3 regions of the Streptomyces sp. NPDC091279 genome follow, and region 1 is predicted to be linked to each of the others. Evidence: riboswitches for the same ligand, from Rfam matches in the RefSeq annotation. Region 1 holds a riboswitch; each other region holds the start of a gene.

Region 1 (3,265 bases):
CCCGCCCGGGTCCACGACTCGGTGGGCGCGGGGGACGCGTTCGTCGCGGGGTACCTCGCCGAACTCCTGACCGGCGCACCGGCTGCGGTCCGCCTCGACACGGCCGCCCGCCTCGGCGCCTTCGCGGTCGGCACCGAGGGCGACTGGGAGGGCCTGCCCCGACGGGCCGAACTCGCCCTCCTCGACCACCACGACGACGTACTCCGCTGACGCCACCCGGGCACCGGACCCGTCCGCGCCGTCCGTCCCCCGCCGTACGAGGAACTGAACTCACATGTCACACGCCACAGTTGATGGACCGTCAATGAGCAATCCAGCAGCGCCAGTCGGTGTCTCCGTCCTGACCGGGTCCTACACGCCCGACACCGGGGGCGAGGGGATCGGACTCACCGCCCTCCGTCTCACGCCCGAGGGCGGGCTGACCGCCCTGGACGCGGTCGCCGCCCGGGGGGCGTCGTTCCTCGCCGCGCACCCGACACTGCCGGTCGTCTACACGACGCACGAGTCGACGCCGGGCGCGGTCGGCGCGTTCGCGCTGCGGGACGGCGGGGCGCCCCTCCCGCTGGGGGCGCCCCTGACCAGCGGCGGCGCGAACCCCTGCCACCTCACGGTGCACCCGGGCGGCGCCTTCCTCCTCACCGCCAACTACGGCACCGACACCCTCCCCGGCACCGTGGCCGTCCACCGCCTCGACGCGGACGGCAGGCTCGCGGACCTCACGGACGTCGTCGAGCACGAGGGGTCGGGCCCGGTCACCGGCCGCCAGGACGGCAGCCACGCCCACCAGATCCTTCCCGACCCGGCGGGCCGCTATCTCCTCGCCACCGACCTCGGCGCGGACGCGGTGTTCACCTACGAACTCGACGCCGACACCGGGAAGTTGACGCAGGTCGCCGTGAGCCGGATGCGGGCCGGCTCGGGACCGAGGCACCTCGCGTTCGCGCCGTCCGGGTCCCTGGTGTTCAGCGCCGACGAGTTGTCGTCGACGGTCACCTGTCACCGTTACGACCCGGCGACCGGCACCCTGCACGCGCTGTCCCGGGTGCCCGCCACCGCCGTCGCGGACGTCCCCAACCAGCCCGGCGGCATCGTCGCCTCGCCCTGCGGCCGGTTCGTGTGGGTCACCAACCGGGGCGCGGACACGGTGGCCGCGTTCCGCCTCACGGGCACCACGCTCGCACCGCTCGGCGAGACCCCCGGCGGCGGCAGCTGGCCCCGCGGCCTGACCCTGGCCCCCGGCCGTCTCCTGGTGGCCAACCAGCACAGCGGCACGGTCGCCGCCCTGCGCATCCAGGACGACGGCACACTGGCCGAGGCCGAGACGGCGGCCATCGCACCGGTGGCCTCCGTGGTCTGCGCGCTGGTGCTCGGCGGCTGACCGACGCACCCTCCGAAGCACCCGGCTCACGAACCCCAGGTCACTGACCTGGGGTTCCTGCATGTGTGAGGGCCTCGCGGGCGGGGGGCCGTCCACGGAACGGGCATCATCTTCAGATTGGCTGAATTTGGTGTTACTTTTACCCGCGTCACGAGTCCCAGCGACAAGCCCCGGCTTGCTGGGCGGCAACCCTCCTTCTGCGGTGGGGTGCCCCGGGTGATGACACGGCTCCCTGCGCACTCCGGTGTGCCGGGGGCAAGCGCGGACCTGTCGCTCAGGTCCAGGACCTGGGACGGGAGCATGGCATGACAGTCAGCACACCACGTCACGCCCCGTCCCGTCGGCCCTCCGCCGCGCGGCTCCCGCCGGTCGAGCGGACGCTGATCACTCACTCACGGGTCGGCCCGCAGCGCGCCGCCACCCCGCACGGAGGAGCCCTCCACCAATGAGATCCGTCCTGTCCCGCCGCCCTCGCGGCCGCCGTTTCCTGCCGGTCGTCGTGGCGGCCGGCACCGCCACCGTCCTGTCCGTCGTCACCGGATGCAGCGTCGACACCGGCGGTGGCTCCGGCTCCTCCTCCCAGGGCAAGGGCGAGGAGATCACCGTCACCGCGTTCGCCGGAGAATGGGGCGCGCTGTTCAAGAAGTCCTTCGTCGACCCGTTCGAGAAGGACACCGGCATCAAGGTGAACCTCGTCTACGGCGCCGACGCCGGCTGGCTCACCAAACTCCGGGCGGCCGGCGGCAAGGACGCGCCGTTCGACGTCGTCGCCCTCACCCCCGGCTCGCTGCACCAGGCGGTCGGCGGCGATCTCCTCCAGCCGCTCTCGACGGCCGATCTCAGCCACTGGAAGCAGCTCGACCCGGTCCTGACCCGGCAGTCCACCCTCGGCGGTTCCTCCTACGGCGTCCCGCTGACCACCGGCTCCAACGGTCTCGTCTACCGCACCGACAAGATCAAGCAGGCGCCCGAGGACTGGAACGACATCTTCGACAAGAAGTACTGCGGCCATGTCGCGCTGCCCCCACTGACCTACAACGCGGGCCTGGAGTTCTTCTCCGCGCTGGTCTCCGAGGGCGGCGGCAAGCTGTCCGACCCGGCCGCCGTGGACAAGGCCTTCGACAAGCTCGCCCAGCTGAAGGGCTGCGTGTCGGCCTACCCGGCGGACGCCGGCAGCGTCTCCACCGTCCTCCAGAACGGCGACGCCTGGATCGTGCCGTTCTGGGACGGCCGCGCCTTCGCCATGGAGAAGGAAGGACAGCCGATCGGCTTCACCTACCCCGCCTCCGGCGCCGTCGGCGCGCTCACCTCGTACTACGTGCCCAAGGGGACCGCGCACAGCAAGGCCGCCTACACCTTCCTCGACTACCTCAGCTCGGCCCAGCACCAGAAGCCGTTCGCCGAGGGCACCTTCTACGGCGGCGGCAACGACTCCATCGACTACAGCCCCGCCTTCAAGAAGAAGGTGAAGTACGGCGAGGCCGTCTACCAGAAGTTCACGTGGGTCGACTACACGACGGCGACTCCCCGGCTGAACCAGTGGCAGCAGCGCTGGAACCAGATATTCAAGTGAGCGGCGATCCTCAAGTGACCGACGAGACACGCGTCGACGACGCGCCCACCGACGACATTCACATCGACATCGAGGGCCTCGCCGCCGGGTACGACGGGCAACGGGTCCTCGACGTCGACCGGTTGACCATCCGGCGTGGCGAGTTCCTGTCCGTCCTCGGCCCCAGCGGCTGCGGCAAGACGACGCTGCTCGGCTGCCTCGCCGGGTTCGTGCGGCCCACCGAGGGCCGCATCGTCCTGGACGGCACCGACCTCACCGACGTCCCCACCCACCGGCGCGGCCTCGGCCTGGTCTTCCAGAACTACGCGCTGTTC
Region 2 (3,265 bases), on a different contig from region 1:
GCGTCGCCATGTGCCGTCGGGATGTCGCCAGGTTGGGTGGGTTGGCCTGGGGTGTGGTGCGTCGTCGGGGTCAGTTCACTGCTGGGACGCAGCGGCCGTTTTCTGTGTGGTAGGTCCAGCGGGCGCCGTTGGTGACCAGTTCGCGGACTGCGGCCACGAAGCGCTCGATGTGCTCGTCCGGGGTGCCCGCGCCGAAGCTGACGCGGATGGCGTTGAGGGACTTCTCGCCGGGAGACGCCTCGGGGGCGCCGCACTCGCCCTGGGACTCGGGGGCCGTGCCCAGCAGGGTGCGGACCAGCGGGTGGGCGCAGAACAGGCCGTCGCGGACGCCGATGCCGTACTCGGCGGAGAGCGCGGCGGCGAAGTGCGAGCTGTTCCAGCCGTCGACGACGAAGGAGAGCACGCCGACCCGGGGCGCGTCGTCGCCGAAGAGGGACAGCACCCGCACCTCGGGCACCTCGGCGAGCCCGGCCCTGACGAGGTCGACGAGGTGGCGTTCGCGGGCGACCAGGGTGTCGAAGCCGGCCTCGGTGAGCGCCTTGCAGGCGGAGGCGATGGAGTAGGCGCCGATGACGTTCGGGGAACCGGCCTCGTGGCGGGCGGCGCTGTCGTGCCACTCCACGTCCACTCCCCCGTCCTCGCGCCGGGAGACCTTGCGGCTGGCGCCGCCACCGGCGAGGTAGGGGTCGGCGGCCTGGAGCCAGTCGGCGCGCCCGGCCAGGACGCCGGAGCCGAACGGGGCGTAGAGCTTGTGGCCGGAGAACGCGACCCAGTCGACGTCGAGGTCCCGCACGGAGACCGGGTGGTGCGGGGCGAGCTGGGCGGCGTCGAGGACGATGCGGGCGCCGTGGGCATGGGCGGCGGCGGCCAGTTCACGCACCGGCCACAGCTCGCCGGTGACGTTGGAGGCGCCGGTGACGCAGACCAGGGCGGGGCCGTAGGGGTCGCGGGCGGCGAGGGCGCGCTCCAGGGTCTCGACGGCCTGGTGCGGGGTGCGCGGGGCGTCGAGGTAGCTGACCCGGGCGTCCTTCCAGGGCAGCAGCGAGGCGTGGTGCTCGGTCTCGAAGACGAAGACCTGGCAGTCGGCGGGCAGGGCCTGGGCCAGCAGATTGAGGGAGTCGGTGGTGGAGCGGGTGAAGATCAGCTGGTCGTCGGCGCGGCAGTCGAGGAACTCCGCGACCGTCTCGCGGGCCTTCTCGAAGAGGTCGGTGGAGAGCTGCGAGAGGTAGCCGGCACCCCGGTGGACGCTGCCGTAGTAGGGGGCGTAGGCGGCCACGTCGTCCCAGACCCGCTGGAGGGCCGGGGCGCTGGCCGCGTAGTCGAGGGCCGCGTAGCCGACCTCGCCGCCGGTGACGAGCGGGACGGTGACATCTCGGCCCAGAACCGGCAGCGGGGTACAAATGGCCTGGTCGACGGCGGCGGTGGAGACAGACATGGCGAACTCCTGTGAGAAGCAGGGGGAACCACCGTGTGAGCGGCTTCGGCTCGAACACGGGGCGGAAAGAAAAAGGGGTGTGCGGAGGCGGGGCTCGACGCCCTAGCGCATTCGCTTGCTCACAGGATGCTCCTCGACGACCAGGACCCCTGGTGGTACGAGGGGTCCGCGCTTGCCGTGGACCTCGCTGCCCACGGCCTGGTCTTCACCCGGGGCACCCCGCCACGGACGGAGGGTTGCCGGACAGTCGGCCGGGGCCTCATGACTGTCACTCATGACCTGCGGAAAAACGTACGTGAAGTGATCGGGGTCCCGCAACCCGTGTCCGGATCGCGGGACCGCGACGGTGCTCCGTCAGGCGTTGCTGGCCGCGACCCAGCGTTCCAGGGCCCGCCCGGCGGCGCCGGAGTCGATCGAGTGGGCCGCCTTGGCCATCCCGGCCCGCAGCCGTTCCGCCAGCGGCCCGTCCTCCGCCTCCAGGGCGACCAGGGCCGCCGCCGAGTTCAGTACGACGGCGTCCCGCACCGGGCCCGTCGCGCCGTCCAGGAGCCTGCGGGCGACGTCCGCGTTGTACGCCGGGTCGCCGCCGCGCAGCGCCTCCACGGGGACCAGGTCGAGGCCGACGTCCCTCGGGTCGAAGCGTTCCTCGGCGACCTTGCCGTCACGGACCTGCCAGACGCGGGAGGTGGCCGTCGTCGTCAGCTCGTCGAGCCCGTCGTCGCCGCGGAAGACCAGGGCGGAGTTGCCGCGCTCGGCGAGGACACCGGCGACGATCGGGGCCATCCGCGGGTCGGCGACCCCGACGGCCTGGGCCCGCACCCGGGCCGGGTTGGTCAGCGGACCCAGCGTGTTGAAGACCGTGCGGATGCCCAACTGGCCGCGGGCGGCGCCCACATGACGCAGCGCCGGGTGGAACTTCACCGCGAAGCAGAACGTGATCCCGGCCTCCTCGGCGACCTGCGGGACCCGTTCCAGGGACAGGTCGAGGTTGACGCCGAGCTTCCCCAGCACGTCGGACGCCCCGGACGCGGAGGACGCGGCCCGGCTGCCGTGCTTGACGACGCGGGCGCCCGTGCCGGCCACGACGATCGCCGACATCGTCGAGATGTTCACCGTCTTCGCGCCGTCGCCGCCGGTGCCGACGATGTCGACGGTGGGGCCCGGTACCTCGATCACATGGGCGTACTCGTACATCGTGCGGACCAGGCCGTTGATCTCCGCGACGGTCTCGCCCTTGGCGCGCAGCGCCACCGCGAACCCGGCGATCTGCGCGTCGGTGGCCTCGCCGCGCATGATCAGGTCCATCGCCCAGGCGGTGTCGTCGGCGCTCAGGTCGTGGCCGGCCAGCAGGCCGTTCAGCAGGGCAGGCCAGGAACGGCCCGCCGCGGTGTCGCCTCCAGCGGGGGTCACAGCGCTCATCAGCCGCTCCTGGTCGTATCTCGAAGAGTCGTCGGGAAGGGTCGGTACGAGAGCCACCCTATCCAGCGCCGGGTACGGCGAAGGGCCCCCGTCCGCTGAGCGGACGGGGGCCCTTCGGTCGTCGTGTGGCGACGTGGTGATCAGTGGTGGCCGTGGCCGCTGGTGATCTCCTTGTACTCCTCGACCGTCGGCTTCGGAATCTGCGACTCCGCGCCGTAGTACGACTCGCTGAGCTTGGCGCGCAGCTTCTCGGTGCCCTTCACCTTGCGCTCGACGCCGTTCTCGTCGACCGTGCCGCCGATCTCCACCGGGCGGTACTGCTCGTGCGCGGTGAGGGTGTGCAGCGCGTCCTGGCTGAGCGGCTCGTGCACCTCGATGAACTCACCGTGCGGCAGCCGCTTGATGGTGCCG
Region 3 (3,265 bases), on a different contig from region 1:
CGAGGTCACCCGCCCGACATCTCGGGCGCCCCCGCCCGCCCGGTCACGCCACCTTGCGGGACGCGTACTCGGCGATCTCCGCCATGGGCGGCCGTTCCTCCGTGTCCACCGAGAACGTGCGCGGCTCAAAACCGTCCTCGCCGCGCTCGAACTGGGTCAGCGCGGGCCGGATCAGATGCCCGCGGGCCAGTCGCAGCTGGGCGGTGCGGTAGATCGCGGCGGCCATCCGGCCCAGCGCCTGCCCGTCCTGGTGCCGGTGCCTGCGCACCCCGACGTCGACCTGGGCCAGCGCGTCCAGGCCCACCAGATGCAGCGAGTCGACGAGCATGCCCAGCTCGATGCCGTACCCGACCGGGAACGGCAGCTGTTCGAGCAGCGAGCGCCGGGCCGCGTACTCACCGCCCAGCGGCTGCACGAAACCGGCCAGCTGCGGCCAGTGCATGTTCAGCAGCGGGCGCGCCATCAGCTCGGTGACCCGGCCGCCCTGCCCGGCGGCGCCGCGCAGCGGACGGTCGTACATCGCCTTGACCAGGTCGATGCCGGGGTCGGTGAGGAGCGGGCCGACGATGCCGAGGACGAAGTCGGAGGAGAACTCCCGCAGGTCCGCGTCGACGAAGCACACGATGTCCCCGCTGGTCACCAGCAGGGAGCGCCACAGCACCTCGCCCTTGCCGGGGACGGCCGGGATGCGCGGCAGGATGTCGTCGCGGTGCACGACCCGGGCGCCCGCCGCGGCGGCCACCGCGGAGGTGCGGTCGGTCGATCCGGAGTCGACGACGACGATCTCGTCGACCAGCGGGACCTGTTGCATCAGGTCGTGCCGGATCACGGCGACGATGTCGCCGACGGTCTCCTCTTCGTTGAGCGCCGGCAGCACCACGCTGACCGTCTGCCCCGAGGCGCGTTTGGCGGCCAGGACCCGGTGCAGCGGGCGATCGGTCACGGACCAGGAGTGGGTGCTCAGCCAGCGCTCGACTTGGTTCATCACAGTGCGCGGCTCCTTAACGTTCTCCGGGCGAGCGGACCGGTGTGATCCATCTCGCGGTTCGGACGACTATCTCAACTGTCCTGGCCTTCGGTTACAGTCTTGAACAACGCTGGTGACCATCGCATGTCGGGGTCCATCGGCGGCCACAACAACTACATACCGCTCATCCAGAGGGGCAGAGGGATACGGCCCGATGAAGCCCCGGCAACCCTCCAGCCGGTCTCGTTCAGATCAGTGTTGATCGTGACGCGAGGCTCCCGGCTCGGGAAGGTGCCAAATCCGTCTCACGGCGAGATGCGTCGTGAGGAAGATGAGGAGAAAGGGCCTCGCCTCCATGGCTGTGCAGACTGCCGAAAACACCACGAACCCCTCCAGCGCCCCCGTCGACCTGGGTCCGGCCACCGCGCTGAGCTGCCGGGAGTGCGGCCACCGCGTGCCGCTCGGCCCGGTCTTCGCCTGCGAGGAGTGTTTCGGCCCGCTGGAGATCGCCTACGACTTCTCGGCCTACGACACCGAGGAGCTGCGCAAGCGGATCGAAGCGGGCCCCGCGAACATCTGGCGGTACGCGCCGCTGCTGCCCGTCCCCGCCGACGTGGCCGACAAGCCCAACATCAACCCGGGCTGGACCAAGCTCGTCAAGGCCGACAACCTCGCCCGCGCGCTGGGTGTCGACGCCGGGAAGCTCTTCGTCAAGGACGACTCCGGCAACCCGACGCACTCCTTCAAGGACCGCGTCGTCGCCCAGGCCATCGAAGCGGCCCGCGCCTTCCACTTCACCACCCTCTCCTGCTCCTCCACCGGCAACCTCGCCGGCGCGGTCGGTGCCGCCGCCGCGCGGGCCGGTTTCCGCTCCTGCGTGTTCATCCCGCACGACCTGGAACAGGGCAAGGTCGTCATGGCCGCGGTCTACGGCGGCGAGCTGGTCGGCATCGAGGGCAACTACGACGACGTGAACCGCTTCTGCTCCGAGCTGATCGGCGACCCGGCCGGCGAGGGCTGGGGCTTCGTCAACGTCAACTTGCGGCCCTACTACGCCGAGGGCTCCAAGACCCTCGCGTACGAGATCTGCGAGCAGCTCGGCTGGACCCTGCCGGACCAGCTCGTCGTGCCGATCGCGTCGGGCTCCCAGCTCACGAAGATCGACAAGGGGCTCCAGGAGCTGATCAAGCTCGGGCTCGTCGCGGACAAGCCGTACAAGATCTTCGGCGCCCAGGCCGAGGGCTGCTCGCCGGTGTCCGTCGCCTACAAGGCGGGGCACGACGTGGTGCGGCCGCAGAAGCCGAACACCATCGCCAAGTCGCTGGCCATCGGCAACCCGGCCGACGGGCCGTACGTGCTCGACATCGCGCGGCGGACGGGGGGTGCGGTGGAGGACGTCACGGATGAGCAGGTCGTCGACGCGATCAAGCTGCTCGCCCGTACGGAGGGGATTTTCGCCGAGACGGCGGGTGGGGTGACGGTGGGGGTCACCAAGAAGCTGCTGGAGAGCGGGCTGCTCGATCCGACGTTGACCACGGTGGTGCTCAATACCGGTGATGGGCTCAAGACGCTGGACGCGGTGGCGGGGACGGGGCTGAGTGCGACGATTCGGCCCAGCCTGGAATCGTTCCGTGAAGCTGGGCTTGCCTAGTTTCGTCGTTGTCGTCTGCGGGCCGGTGGGGCTTCTCGCGCCCGCGCGGCGGCAGCCGCATATCGAACACAGCCCCGCGCCCCTGAAAGCCACAAGCCAAAAAGCCTGCTTCCGACCGGAGGTTCTCCTGTGAGCGTTAGTGTCCGTATCCCCACTATTCTGCGTACCTATACCGGGGGCCAGGCTGAGGTGACGGCCGAGGGGAGCACCCTCGGTGAGGTCATTGCTGATCTGGAGAAGAACCATTCCGGGATTTCTGGGCGGGTTCTGGATGACAAGGGTGCGTTGCGGCGGTTCGTCAACGTGTATGTGAACGACGACGACGTCCGGTTCGAGCAGGGGCTTGAGACCGCGACGCCGGACGGCGCGGGCGTCTCGATCATCCCGGCGGTCGCCGGCGGCTGACCGGGCCACCGAGAGTTCACCGAATTGCCCTCCCCGGGAGAGAACCGGAGGGGGCAATTCTGCATGGTTGAGCACGGTAGGATTGGGGAACCCGCACCATTCCGCACACCGCGCCCCGACGGGTTCCGGCTCGCCGCGCGACAAGATGTAGCCAAAGTGTGCGGGACTTTTGCGCGCCTTGTGCCTTTTGCCGGGCCCGACTTGCCCTGAATTGAGTTGAATTCTCGCAACATTCCGGACCC

Evidence for each region. Region 1 has a riboswitch for S-adenosylmethionine ahead of ACIQOU_RS01270 (PotD/PotF family extracellular solute-binding protein). Riboswitches for the same ligand answer to the same signal wherever they lie in the genome.
Region 2: it holds a riboswitch for S-adenosylmethionine, as region 1 does, so the genes downstream of both, ACIQOU_RS24945 (aminotransferase class V-fold PLP-dependent enzyme) here and ACIQOU_RS01270 (PotD/PotF family extracellular solute-binding protein) in region 1, are expected to answer to the same signal.
Region 3: it holds a riboswitch for S-adenosylmethionine, as region 1 does, so the genes downstream of both, thrC (threonine synthase) here and ACIQOU_RS01270 (PotD/PotF family extracellular solute-binding protein) in region 1, are expected to answer to the same signal.

The regions. Positions count from the first base shown of each region.
Region 1 covers NZ_JBIVVA010000001.1:316,538-319,802, forward strand. Annotated here, with positions in the region: gene ACIQOU_RS01260 (sugar kinase) at 1-210, shown strand, start outside; gene ACIQOU_RS01265 (lactonase family protein) at 305-1,378, shown strand; SAM riboswitch class IV at 1,525-1,646, shown strand; gene ACIQOU_RS01270 (PotD/PotF family extracellular solute-binding protein) at 1,824-2,951, shown strand; gene ACIQOU_RS01275 (ABC transporter ATP-binding protein) at 2,966-3,265, shown strand, end outside.
Region 2 covers NZ_JBIVVA010000010.1:68,975-72,239, forward strand. Annotated here, with positions in the region: gene ACIQOU_RS24945 (aminotransferase class V-fold PLP-dependent enzyme) at 71-1,435, opposite strand; SAM riboswitch class IV at 1,599-1,715, opposite strand; gene trpD (anthranilate phosphoribosyltransferase) at 1,790-2,854, opposite strand; gene ACIQOU_RS24955 (cytochrome bc complex cytochrome b subunit) at 2,995-3,265, opposite strand, start outside.
Region 3 covers NZ_JBIVVA010000012.1:309,212-312,476, forward strand. Annotated here, with positions in the region: gene ACIQOU_RS29420 (glucosyl-3-phosphoglycerate synthase) at 44-988, opposite strand; SAM riboswitch class I at 1,149-1,305, shown strand; gene thrC (threonine synthase) at 1,323-2,618, shown strand; gene ACIQOU_RS29430 (MoaD/ThiS family protein) at 2,748-3,023, shown strand.